DNA from 3 places in the Methylobacterium sp. EM32 genome. Region 2 is predicted to be linked to each of the others. Evidence: predicted binding sites of a transcription regulator. Region 2 holds the regulator's gene; each other region holds the start of a gene.

Region 1 (4,035 bases), on a different contig from region 2:
AAGACCAGCGTGGTGACGAGGGCCTGGTAATAGGCCGGATCCGTGAACAGGGTCCGGTAGTTCTCGAACCAGACGAACTCGGTCGAGAGCCCGAACGCGTCCTGCATCTGGAACGACTGCCAGACCGCCTGCACCGCCGGCCAGTAGAAGAACAGGCCGACGATCAGGAGCTGCGGCGCGATCAGCGCCGCCGGCAGCAGCCGGCCTCCGAAGGTGATGCGCTCGGGACTCATCGATTCAGGATCCGCTCATACGATTTCCGATTGATCGCTTCGCGATGCGGAAATCGGCTTCGCTCAGGCGCCGCGCGGGCTCGTGATACGCTTTCCGGAAGGAAGCTTCCGGAAAGCGTATCACTCTCCGGCGTTCGCCGATATGATCAGCGTCCGGCCTGCTTCTCGAACTGGCGCAGCATCGCGTTGCCGCGGGTCGCCGCCTCGTCGAGGGCCTGCTTCGCGGTCTTCTTGCCGGCGAGCGTCGCCTCGAGCTCCTCGGCCCACATGTCGCGCATCTGCGGCAGGTTGCCGAGACGCAGGCCGCGGGAATTCTCGGTCGGCGGCTTGTTGGTCAGTTCCTTGATCGGCACTTCGAGCGCCGGGTTCTTGGCGTAGAAGCCGTCCGCCTTGGACTTCTCGTAGGCGGCCTTGGTGATCGGCATGTAGCCGGTGGTCTGGTGCAGCTTCGCCTGCCGGTCGGTGTCGGACAGGAAGCTGAAGAACTTCGCCACGCCCTTGTACTCGTCGGGCTTCTTGCCGCCCATCACCCACAGCGAGGCGCCACCGATGATGCTGTTCTGCGGCGCGCCCGGCACGTCGGGATAGTAGGGCATCGGCGCCGAGGCCCAGGCGAATTTCGCCGCGCCCTTGACGTTGCCGTAGGAGCCGGACGACCCGAACATGATCGGGCACTCGCCGGCGGTGAAGCGGCCGAAGCCGCTGTCGTAGCGGCCGGAATAGTCGAAGGACTTGTCCTTCTGCGCCTCGGCCAGGTTGGTCAGGTGCTTGACCTGGAGCGGGCCGTTGATCTCGAGCGTGGTGTCGAGGCCGTCCATGCCGTTGGCCTTGGTGGCCACCGGAACGTTGTGCCAGGCCGAGAGCTGCTCGATGTTGAGCCAGGTGACCCAGGTGGTCGAGAAGCCGCAATTCGGGAAACCGTTCTGCGTCAGCTTCTTGGCCGCGGCAAACAGCTCCGGCCAGGTCTTCGGCGGCTCGGAGAGGCCGATCGCCTTCAGGGCGTCGAGGTTGGCCCACATCACCATCGACGACGAGTTGAACGGGAACGAGAGCATCTCGCCCTTGGTCGTCGAGTAGTAGCCGGTGATCGCCGGCAGGTAGGCATTCGCGTCGAACGGCTCGCCGGCATCCTTCATCAGCTGGTAGACCGGCTTCACCGCGCCCTTGGCCGACATCATCGTGGCGGTGCCGACCTCGAACACCTGCATGATGTGCGGCGCTGTGCCGGCGCGGAAGGCGGCGATGCCGGCATTCAGCGTCTCGCCGTAATTGCCCTTGTAGGTCGGCACCACCTTGTAGTCGCTCTGCGAAGAATTGAACTCCTCGGCGAGGCGGTTGACCGCGTCGTTGTTGGCGCCCGTCATCGCGTGCCACCATTGCAGCTCGGTCACGGCGAGCGCCGGGGTGGCGGCGGCCAGGCCGAGGCCGGCGAGCGCGATGCGGATGGTCGTGGTGGGGGCCATCGGGTGTCCTCTCCTCGTGTGCGGCCCCTCATGCGGGGCCCGCGTGACACTCCGACGACAGGAGCGCCGGGGGGTACGCGGCCCGCACCGTCTCGGCGGCGGGCGCTTGTTAGTAGCTGGCTAAGCACAGCCTTGCCGGGTGGGCAAGGGAGGTCGTGAGCCGCTGTTCAATCTCACTGACAGAATGCAGACCCTCCAGGTCATCCCAGGGCTCGGCGCATCCGAGAACCCGGGATGACAGGGAGGGTATCGCTGCTACGGCCGCGGCCTGTTGCGCAGGGCCTGGATGGTCGTCGTCGGGGTGATCGCCTCGGGATCGATCGGGCAGTGCAGGATCGCCGGCAGGCCGGATGCGATCGCCCGCGCGAGCGCCGCCGGAAAATCTTCCGTTCGCTCTACCCGCTCGCCGTAGCCGCCGAAGGCCTTGGCGTAGGCGGCGAAATCGGGATTGCGCAGGGCGGTGCCGGAGACGCGGCCGGGATATTCCCGCTCCTGATGCATCCGGATCGTGCCGTACATCCCGTTATCGACCAGGATGATGATGACCGGCAGGTCGTACTGGACCGCGGTGGCGAAGTCCTGGCCGTTCATCAGGAAGTCGCCGTCGCCCGACACCGCCACCACGGTGCGTTCCGGCAGGAGCCGCTTGGCGCCGATGGCCGCGGGCACGCCGTAGCCCATCGAGCCCGAGGTGGGCGCAAGCTGGCCGTCATGGGCCCGGAACGGCCAGAAGCGGTGGACCCAGGTGGCGAAGTTGCCGGCCCCGTTGCACAGGATCGCGTCCGCCGGCAGCGTCTCGCGCAGATGCGCCATCACGCCGCCGAACTGCAGGGTGCCGGGCGTGGTGATCCGGGTCGGGTCGCTCCAGGCCAGGTAATCGGCGTGCAGCGCCTCGGTGCCGGCGGCCCAGGGCAGGGCGCGGGGCGGCTGCACCGTCTCGATCGCTGCCGCGAAGGCGGTGGGACTCGCGTTGATCGCGAGCGCCGGGCTGTAGACCCGCCCCAGCTCCTCCGGATCCGGGTGGACGTGGACGAGCGTCTGGCGGGGCCCTGGAATGTCGAGGAGCGTGTAGCCCTGCGACGGGATCTCCGACAGCCGGCCGCCGACGAGGAGCAGAAGGTCGGCCTCCTTGATCCGGGCGAGCAGCTTCGGGTTGACGCCGAGGCCGAGATCGCCGGCATAGCAGCGGTGATCGGCCGGGATCATGCCCTGGCGCCGGAACGAGCAGGCGACGGGGAGCGAGAACAGGTCGGCGAAGCGGGCGAAGCGCCGCACGGCCTGCTCCGACCAGCGGCTGCCGCCGAGGATCGCGAACGGCTTCTCGGCCTTCCCCAGGAAATTCTGGAGCTCGACCATCTGGGCCAGCGCCGGATGGGTCTCGACCGGCCGGAAGGCGGGCGCGTCCGGCACGCTCGCGGTCTCGGTCAGCATGTCCTCGGGCAAAGCGATCACCACCGGGCCGGGCCGGCCGGCGGTGGCGACGTGGAAGGCGCGGGCGATCAGCTCGGGCAGCCGGTCGGCGCTGTCGATCTCGGTCACCCATTTGGCGATGGTGCCGAACACCGCCCGATAGTCGAGCTCCTGGAACGCCTCGCGCTCGCGCGCCGCCCGCTCGATCTGGCCGACGAACAGGATCATCGGGGTCGAATCCTGCCGGGCGATGTGCAGGCCAGGCGCCGCGTTGGTGGCGCCGGGGCCGCGGGTGACGAAGCAGATGCCGGGTTTGCCCGTCAGCTTGCCGTGCGCCTCCGCCATCATCGCGGCGCCGCCCTCCTGCCGGCAGACCGTGAGGCGGATCTGCGCGTCGTGCAGCGCGTCGAGCACTGCGAGGTAGCTCTCGCCCGGCACGCAGAAGATGTCGCCGACGCCGTGGCGGGCGAGCTGGTCCACCAGGATCTGCCCGCCGGTGCGGGGGCGGGGGGCGTCGGTCATGGGGCTGGTCCTCTGTCGTATAATCTTCTTGCGCGCTTTTCAGGCTTACGTCCCGAGGTACTCGGGCGCAGCCAGCCTCGTACCGACGCTGCGCGCAAGACCCGGTTCGGCCTGTGCGTCACGGCTTGAGAATCCGCGCCAGCGCGATCACCGATCCAATGACCGCGAGGATCTGAAAGCCGATCAGTCCCACAACCCATTTGATGGTCTCGGTCTTGGCCGCCTCGATGCGCGCCTCAAGGCGCATTTCAGATTCTCGTGAACTTGCCCTGACGGCATCGACGTCGGCCTTCGCGCTAACCCTCAACGCATCGATGCTCGCCTTGACGGTGTCGAAATCGGCCCTCGTGTTGGCCCGCAGCGCCTCGACGCTCGCCTTGACGGTATCGAAATCGGCCCTTGTGTTG
Region 2 (4,035 bases):
AAGGAGCGTGGGGGCAAGGAGCCGCCGGAGCGGGAGCCGCGCTGACCGCACCCGATCGGACCGGCGTCCTACTTGCAGTCCTTGCTCTCCGGCATGAGGTCGACCCGCGACAGCTCGCCCTTGAGCGAGAACTCGCCGTAATCGAGGCGCAGCGCGCCGCTGACGCCGTTCTCGTAGAGGTCGAAGGCGAGGACGTAGACCGGGGTCCGCTCCCCCTCCCCCGGCGAGAAGTAGCTCAGCGTCACCGGCCAGTGCGGCATCGACGCCATCGCGCCGTCGCGCAACGGCGCCTCGACAGGTGCAGCGGCAGGCTTGGGCGCGGCAGGCTTGGGTGCATCGGGCGTGCCAGAATCGGGCTTCGCATCGGGCTTGGCCGCGACGCGTTGCGGGCCGATCACCGCTAGGGTGTCGTAGACCTTGCGGCCGTCATCCGACCCGTCGAACACCTTGACGGCGACGGTGGTTTGTCCGGCCCGGGCAGCCTCGATCAGCCGCTTCATGTGGGCTGCGGGAAACAGCACCTCGCCCGGCACCGCCATCTCGCCGCGCTTGGGCTGCTTGAGGGTGATGTCGAGGCCCTTGTCGCCGCGCTCGGCATTGCCGTCGACCGGGGCGGCCGCCTTGCCGTTGAGGTCGGATTGAGTGCGGAAGCGGAAGCTGCGCCCGTCGCCGGTCTCGAAGGTGGTGTTCCGCAGGTCGGAGGTGCGGGTGCCGCTCTCCGAACTCTCCAGCACCGTCACCTGCCGGTACTGCAACGCGAAGCCCTTGCAGGCATCGCCGGTGAAATCGAACACGATCCGGCCGCGGGCGCTCTCGACCGCGCGGGTGCCGGAACTGCCGGACAAGGACAGGTCGTAGACGGCGCGATGGGGCGCGAGGTGCACGGCCTCCGCCGCCACTACGGGCGACGAGAGCGCGAGCAGGACGCACGCGAGGAGTGATCGCATGAGGTCTCCCGGGGCGGCCGTCGGCGCTGGCGTCGGCCCTGTTGGTCCTCTCAAGATAGGCCCCACCCCGGCCCCCGGCAACGTTCCGGGCGCCGGCGATCGCCGGCCGGCCGGCCCGGTGCGTGGCAGTGCGGCCACGCTTGCCGAACAGGGGGCGTGGCGCTGCGGCCACGCTTGCCGAACAGGGGGGCGTGGCAGCGCGGCCACGCTTGCCGAAGACCGGCGGGACAACCCCCGGCTGTCGGGGACCGTTACGGCAGCGCAACCTGCGATCATGCGGCGACCCAGTATCACGGACCCTCCGGGGCGATCCGACAACCCTTTGACAAAAAACGATGATTTCCGGGCGCGATCCGGCACGGCCGCGCCGCGCGCGGCACCGGCAGCGCGACCCGGCCGGGTCCGGACCGCCGGCCGGCCGCGGGGAAAAACCGACTCGGCGGGGGGCGGACTCTTGCGCGGGTGTTAGCCCGTCCTGTAGGTTCACCCCCGTCGCCACCGCTCCAGGCGTGGCGGCGATCACCAGCAGGATCGGACGGAGTCACCGCGCGGCCGAACGGCGTGCCGCTCGCGGCTGCGTGCCGATTCCATGGGTGATGTCGGGGGATTGGAGGCGGCGATGATGGATGCGGGTCCGAGCTGGACGAAGGAACGCGTCGAGCTTCTCAAGCGGCTGTGGAGCGACGGCCGCAGCGCCAGCCAGATCGCCGCCGAGATCGGTGGCGTCTCCCGCAACGCCGTCATCGGCAAGGTCCACCGCCTCGGCTTGGCCGGGCGCATCCTGAAGGGCAACGGCACCGCGCCGACCGGTGGCCGCCGTCCGCGGGGCGAGGGCGAATCCGCGGCTGCGACCGGCGAGACCCCGTCGGTGCTGGCCCCTGCGCCGCCGGCGCTCGCGCTGTATCAGGCCGCATCCCCCACCGACACCACCGCGCTGCCGGAGAGCGTCCGCGTCACCATCATGGAGCTGCGGGAATTCATGTGCCGCTGGCCCATGGGCGACCCGTCGACGCCCGATTTCCGCTTCTGCGGCGACCGCGCCATCACCGGCCTGCCCTACTGCACCCATCACAGCCGCATCGCCTACCAGCCTGCCGCCGAGCGCAAGCGCGACCGCAAGGTCGTCGGGTTCCGCTAAAGGCCCGTATCCGGATGAACGATCCCGGAGGCGGCGTCGCGCCGCTTCCGCGCCGATCCCTTCCGACAGTTCGACGATATCGCTCGAATCCTAACGAATCCTGTCCGGCGGCAATCTGCGGGAAGTCGGGATTTGGCGGAAGCAGGCTTTTCTGGGTTTCTCGACGCCCTGACATCCACCGCGTCATTCCGGGCTCCGCTGCGCGGCCCCGGAATGACGCGGAGGGCGGAGTAACCGACAGCCGAACTCTTCTGCCCGCCGTGAGGACCCAGCCTCACGGCTCCGGCGCGAACATCTCGTCGAACGAGTAGCCGGAGCCGCGCACGGTGCGGATCGGATCAGCGTCGCGGGCGCGGTTGATCGCCTTGCGCAGGCGGCCGATATGCACGTCGACCGTGCGCTCGTCGATGTAGACGTCGTGGCCCCAGACGCCGTCGAGGAGTTGCTCGCGGGAGAAGACCCGGCCGGGGCTCTGCATCAGGAACTCGAGCAGCTTGAACTCGGTCGGGCCGAGATGCAGCTCGCGGCCGTCGCGGCGGACGCGGTGGCTGACCCGGTCGAGCTCGATGTCGCCGGCGACCAGCAGGTCGGCGACGTGGGCGGGCTTGGAGCGGCGCAGCAGCGCGCGGACCCGCGCCAGCAGCTCCGGCACCGAGAACGGCTTGACGATGTAATCGTCGGCGCCGGTGGCGAGCCCCCGCACCCGGTCGCCCTCCTCGCCCCGGGCGGTGAGCATGATCACCGGCAGCCGCTCGGTTTCGCGGCGGGCGCGGATGCGCCGGCAGAGCTCGATGCCGGAGAGGCCGGGCATCATCCAGTCGAGGAGGACGAGGTCGGGGACCTGCTCGCGCAGGCGGATATCCGCCTCGTCGCCCCGGGCGACGGCGTCGACCTCGAAGCCCTCGGCCTCGAGGTTGTAGCGCAGGAGGAGGGTCAGCGCCTCCTCGTCCTCGACGATCAGGATGCGGGTACTCATGCGGGGCACTTCGGGTGAGGTCCGGCGGCGGAGGCCCGCCGGGCGTCACGCCCGGCGAGCCTGCGAGCCATCAGGCCTCCGGCTGGGGATCGAGGGTGGCGAAGCTCGAACGGTCGTTCTTGGGACGATCGGTCGGCAGCGTCTCCCCGGTGGCGAGGTAGTGGATGGTCTCGGCGATGTTGGTGGTGTGGTCGCCGATGCGCTCGACGTTCTTGGCGCAGAACAGGAGGTGCGTGCAGAACGTGATGTTGCGCGGATCCTCCATCATGTAGGTCAGGAGCTCGCGGAACAGCGAGGTGTAGAGCGCGTCGATGCCGCCGTCCCGGGCCCAGACGTCGAGGGCGACGACGGTGTCCTGGGTGGCGTAGGCGTCGAGCACGTCCTTGAGCTGGCCCTGGACCAGCTCGTTCATGTGCTCAACGCCGACGACGATCTTCTGCAGCTGGACCTGGTCGGCGATGGCGACGACGCGCTTGGCGACGTTTTTGGCCAGGTCGCCGATGCGCTCGAGGTCGCCCGAGACGCGGATCGCCGAGATCGTCTCGCGCAGGTCGACCGCCATCGGCTGGCGCTTGGCGATGAGGAGGATGGCCTTCTCCTCGATCTCACGCTGCAGCCCGTCGAGGCGCTGGTCGACGGCGATGACGCTCTGGGCGAGGGCGGTGTCGCGGCGCAGGAGCGCCTGGCCGGAATCGGCGACCATCTTCTCGGCGATGCCGCCCATCTCGGCGATGCTGCGCCGCAGGTTCTGCAGCTCCTGGTCGTAGGAGGTGACGATGTGGTTCGACATGAGGGCTGACTCCCCGCGATGAGGTGGAGTGTGTGACGCGCCGGCCCGGCAGGTCCCGGGCCGGCGGGATGAGTCCGGGAGCCTCAGCCGAACCGGCCGGTGATGTAGTCCTGGGTCTGGCGCTTCGACGGGTTCATGAACAGCCGGTTGGTCGGCCCGAACTCGATCAGCTCGCCGAGATACA
Region 3 (4,035 bases), on a different contig from region 2:
CACGTCAGTCCGAAGTAGGCCGGCCGGTCGATGGCCGCCGGCGGGAATCGTCCCATATCGCCCGGAGCCGAGGGCCCGTCCGCGCCCGGCGCCGGACAGACCGACATGACCGCAGACCCGACGCCAAGCCTCCCGGCCCGTCGGCCGCTCCTCGCGCGGCTCGGTTCGTCGCGGCTCGGCCCCGTCCGGCTCGGCCCCTTGCGCGGCCGGGCTGGGCTCACCGTCGCGGGGGCGGCCCTGCTGCTGCTCGTCGGCTCCGCCAACGGGCTGCTGCTGGCCTGGCAGAGCAGCGTTCAGCACCGCATCACCCACACCCTGTCGGTCGACCGGACCCTGATGCAGGTACTGGCCGACCTCCTCGACAGCGAGACCGGGCAGCGCGGCTACCTCCTCACCGGCGATCCGGCCTTCCTGGTGCCCTACACCGCTGGGCAGGCCCGGATCGCCGCGGAGCTGCCGGTGCTGGAAGCGGAGCTGCGCAGCGTCGAGACTCAAGAAGAGCGACTGCGCGCCTTGCGCCCCGCCATTGCCCGCAAGTTCATCGAGCTCGACCGCACGCTCGCCCTCGACCGCGCCGGCGACCGCGACGGGGCGCTGGCCCTGGTGCGGGCCGGCGAGGGCAAGGCGGAGATGGACGAGATCCGCCGGATCATCGAGACGATGCGCGCCCAGGAAGACGACCTGCTGGTCGGCTACCAGAAGCACGCCCACCGGATCGAGACGATGGTCGGGATCGGCAGCGTCGTGTCGGTCGGCATCATGGCGCTGCTCGCGGTCATGGCCCTGCGCGAGGCGGCTCGGCGGGCCGCCCTGTCGCGCTTCCTGCCCGCCGAGCTGGCGCCGCTCCTGGAGCGCGGCGGCGGCATGGAGCGGGGCGGCGGACTGCGGCTCGGCGAGCGGCGGCACGCGGCCATCGCCTTCGTCGACATGCGCGGCTCCACCGCCATCGCCGAGCGGGCCGATCCCGAGACGGTGGCGATCCTGGTCACGGGCTTCCGCCGCTGCGTCGCTCAGGCCGCCCGCGAGACCGGCGGCGTGATCGACAAGTTCATGGGCGACGGCGCGCTCGTGGTGTTCGGCGTGCCGGAGGCGCGGGACGACGCGGCCGCCCAGGCCCTCGCCTTCGCGAGCCGGCTGGAGGCCCTGGTGGCCGAGTGGAACGCGGGATCGGGCGAGCCCCCGGTGCGGATCGGCATCGGGGTGCATTGCGGCGAGGTGTTCGTCGGCGTGGTCGGCGACGACGACCGGCTCGAATTCACCGTGCTCGGCGACGCAGTCAACGTCGCGGCCCGGCTCGAACAGGCGACCAAGACCTTCGGGACCACCACGCTCGTGTCGCAGGCCGCGCTCGATGCGGGCCGGGTCTCCGGGACGGAGTGGCACGAGGTCAGCCGCCAGCCCCTGCGCGGCCGGCAGGAGGCCTTCCCGATCTACGGTCGGGCCGCCTGAGACACTGCCTGAGAGAGGAGAAGGGCCGAAAACGGCGCGGGACGGGGTAGCGGTCCCGGCCGGGCTCTGCTATCGCAGCCGCCCCGGCCGGGTCGGCTCGAAGACGATCCGGCGGTGGAAGGCGCACCAGCTCTTGCCGTCCTGCACCGGCGCACCGCAGCAGACCGCACGATCGTTCGGTTCGCCGATGATGAACTTGCACACGAAGGCGCCCGACTGGGCGAACGGAACCCGGAGGCTCGGAGAGGGCTCCTCGACGGTGTCTGCGGTCACGATATGCGACATGCGCACGAGCTGGTTCATCGGGTACTGACTCGCTGGCCTTCCGTCACCCTCGACCAGAAGGGCGCCGGGCCGGTTCGTGGCGGGCAGGTCCGTCACCGGATTCTCCACCCCATGGGATCCGCATTCCTCGAGACCCGTGCGCACACGCGTCGCTAAGGGCAGCGGTGATCGTGTGAATTTGGGGTTGCGTCTCGCAGAACGCAAGCCCCCTAAGCATTTACGCGTGGTTTTCGACAGCCGCGAGGGTGTCCGTGCCGGCTCCGGCCCGGCCTCGCGGCGTCATCGACTTGCCATCCACGCGTCCTATCCTTGAGTGACCCCCGCCGCCGCGCGTTTGCCTCGAGGCCGCCATGTCCGACGCCGCCCTCGTCCCCGATCGCGCCGGCGCGGCGCATGGTCACGCCCGCTCCGGGCCGCGCCTCGACCATCGGCTGCATCCGGCGGCGACACTCGGGTTCCTCGCCGTGCTGGCCGCGGGCCTCGCCTATGGCGGCTACAACCTCGTCGCCGACATGCACCGGGCCGGCCAGCCGCCGCTCGCCATCGGGGCCTTCGCGCTGCTCGGCCTCGCCCTGGTGATCGCGCTGGCCTTCGAGTTCGTGAACGGCTTCCACGACACCGCCAACGCGGTGGCGACGGTGATCTACACCCATGCGATGCCGCCCGTCGTCGCGGTGGTCTGGTCGGGCGCGTTCAACTTCCTCGGCGTCATGGCCTCGACCGGCGCGGTGGCCTACAGCGTCGTGACGCTGCTGCCGGTGGAACTGATCCTCCAGGTCGGCTCGGGGGCGGGCTACGCGATGATCTTCGCGCTCCTGCTCGCCGCGATCGTGTGGAACCTCGGCACCTGGGCGCTCGGCCTGCCGAATTCCTCCTCGCACGCGCTGATCGGCTCGGTGATCGGGGTCGGCCTCGCCAACCAGCTAATGGCGCCCGACCACACCGCCTCCGGCGTCGCCTGGGGGCAGGCGCTGACCGTGCTCAAATCGTTGCTGTTCAGCCCCCTTGTCGGCTTCGTCTGCGCCGCAGGCCTGCTCCTCGCGCTCAAGCGCCTGGTGCGCCGGCCCGACCTCTACCGCGCGCCCGAGGGCGAGGCGCCGCCGCCGCTCTGGATCCGAGGCCTCCTGATCCTGACCTGCACCGGCGTGTCCTTTGCCCATGGCGGCAATGACGGCCAGAAGGGCATGGGGCTGATCATGCTGATCCTGATCGGCGCGGCGCCGACGGCCTACGCGCTCAACCGCACCATGCCGGATTCGAGCACGCCGGCCTTCGTGGAGGGGTCGCAAGCGGCGAGCCGGGTGTTTCGCGACCACGCCGCCTCCGCCGCAACGCCCGACGCCGCCGGGGCCCGAACCCGGATCGGGGAGGCCCTGAAGGCGCAGGCGCCGGCCAAAGCCCTCGCGGCGCCCGACAGCCTCGCGGCTTTGGCCGGTCTCGCGGACGACATCGCCACCGAGGTGAGGAATTACGGCGCCATCCGGCACGTGCCGGCGGCGGCGACGCAGAACCTGCGCAACGACATGTACCTCGCCGGCGACGCGGTGCGGCTCCTCACCGGCGAGCACTCGCCCTTCTCCGACAGCGAGAAGAGGACCCTCAAGGACTATCAGCGCACCCTCGACGACGGCACCCGCTACATCCCGACCTGGGTCAAGGTCGTGGTCGCCCTGGCACTCGGCCTCGGCACGATGGTGGGCTGGAAGCGGATCGTCGTCACGGTCGGCGAGCGCATCGGCAAGCAGCACCTGACCTACGCGCAAGGCGCGTCGGCGGAAGCGGTCGCCGCCGGCACGATCGGGCTCGCCGAGGCCTACGGGATGCCGGTCTCGACCACCCACATCCTGTCGAGCGGCGTCGCCGGCACGATGTGGGCCAACGGCACCGGCCTGCAGATGGCGACGGTGCGCAACCTGGCGCTCGCCTGGATCCTGACCCTGCCGGCGGCGATCACGCTGGCGGGCATGCTGTACTGGGGCTTGCGGCAGGTGTTCTGAGGGCGGAGTTCGATCAGGGTCGTGCGTGCCACACCGGCCTGAAGCGGTTGGACGCCTCGGCGAAGGCGTGAGTGCCCGGGCACATCGCGGCGACGATGCGCTGGAGGTCGCGATAGCGCTGCTCGAGCGGGAGATGGAAGATCGGCTCGTGATGGGCGATCCGGTTGCGCAAGGACAGCATCTCATCGCAGATCCCCCAGGCCGCCGGACGGTCGAGGACGCGATCGTGGGGAAAGACCTGCGTGAGGTTCCTCCGCCAGACGTGAGCGATGTCGTATCGCTTCGAGAGCTGCGACACCCAGAA

The links. Region 2 encodes PhoB, which activates phosphate uptake and scavenging genes when phosphate is short. Its sites were predicted from a motif close to TGTCATNNANCTGTCAT; they were not measured.
Region 1: a site for PhoB is predicted at 1,740-1,756, ahead of ugpB (sn-glycerol-3-phosphate ABC transporter substrate-binding protein UgpB). Genes of this name have one in related genera too.
Region 3: a site for PhoB is predicted at 2,012-2,028, ahead of ABZT49_RS04055 (inorganic phosphate transporter). Genes of this name have one in related genera too.

The regions. Positions count from the first base shown of each region.
Region 1 covers NZ_JBEXZS010000277.1:7,320-11,354, reverse strand. The annotation lists gene ugpA (sn-glycerol-3-phosphate ABC transporter permease UgpA) at 1-233, opposite strand, end outside; gene ugpB (sn-glycerol-3-phosphate ABC transporter substrate-binding protein UgpB) at 380-1,696, opposite strand; gene ABZT49_RS34000 (thiamine pyrophosphate-binding protein) at 1,952-3,628, opposite strand; gene ABZT49_RS33995 (coiled-coil domain-containing protein) at 3,747-4,035, opposite strand, start outside.
Region 2 covers NZ_JBEXZS010000005.1:22,191-26,225, forward strand. The annotation lists gene ABZT49_RS01090 (DNA polymerase IV) at 1-45, shown strand, start outside; gene ABZT49_RS01095 (cell envelope integrity EipB family protein) at 69-947, opposite strand; gene ABZT49_RS01100 (GcrA family cell cycle regulator) at 1,567-2,085, shown strand; gene phoB (phosphate regulon transcriptional regulator PhoB) at 2,360-3,061, opposite strand; gene phoU (phosphate signaling complex protein PhoU) at 3,132-3,851, opposite strand; gene pstB (phosphate ABC transporter ATP-binding protein PstB) at 3,935-4,035, opposite strand, start outside.
Region 3 covers NZ_JBEXZS010000024.1:8,531-12,565, forward strand. The annotation lists gene ABZT49_RS04045 (CHASE3 domain-containing protein) at 106-1,449, shown strand; gene ABZT49_RS04050 (GcrA family cell cycle regulator) at 1,519-1,752, opposite strand; gene ABZT49_RS04055 (inorganic phosphate transporter) at 2,085-3,731, shown strand; gene ABZT49_RS04060 (hypothetical protein) at 3,745-4,035, opposite strand, start outside.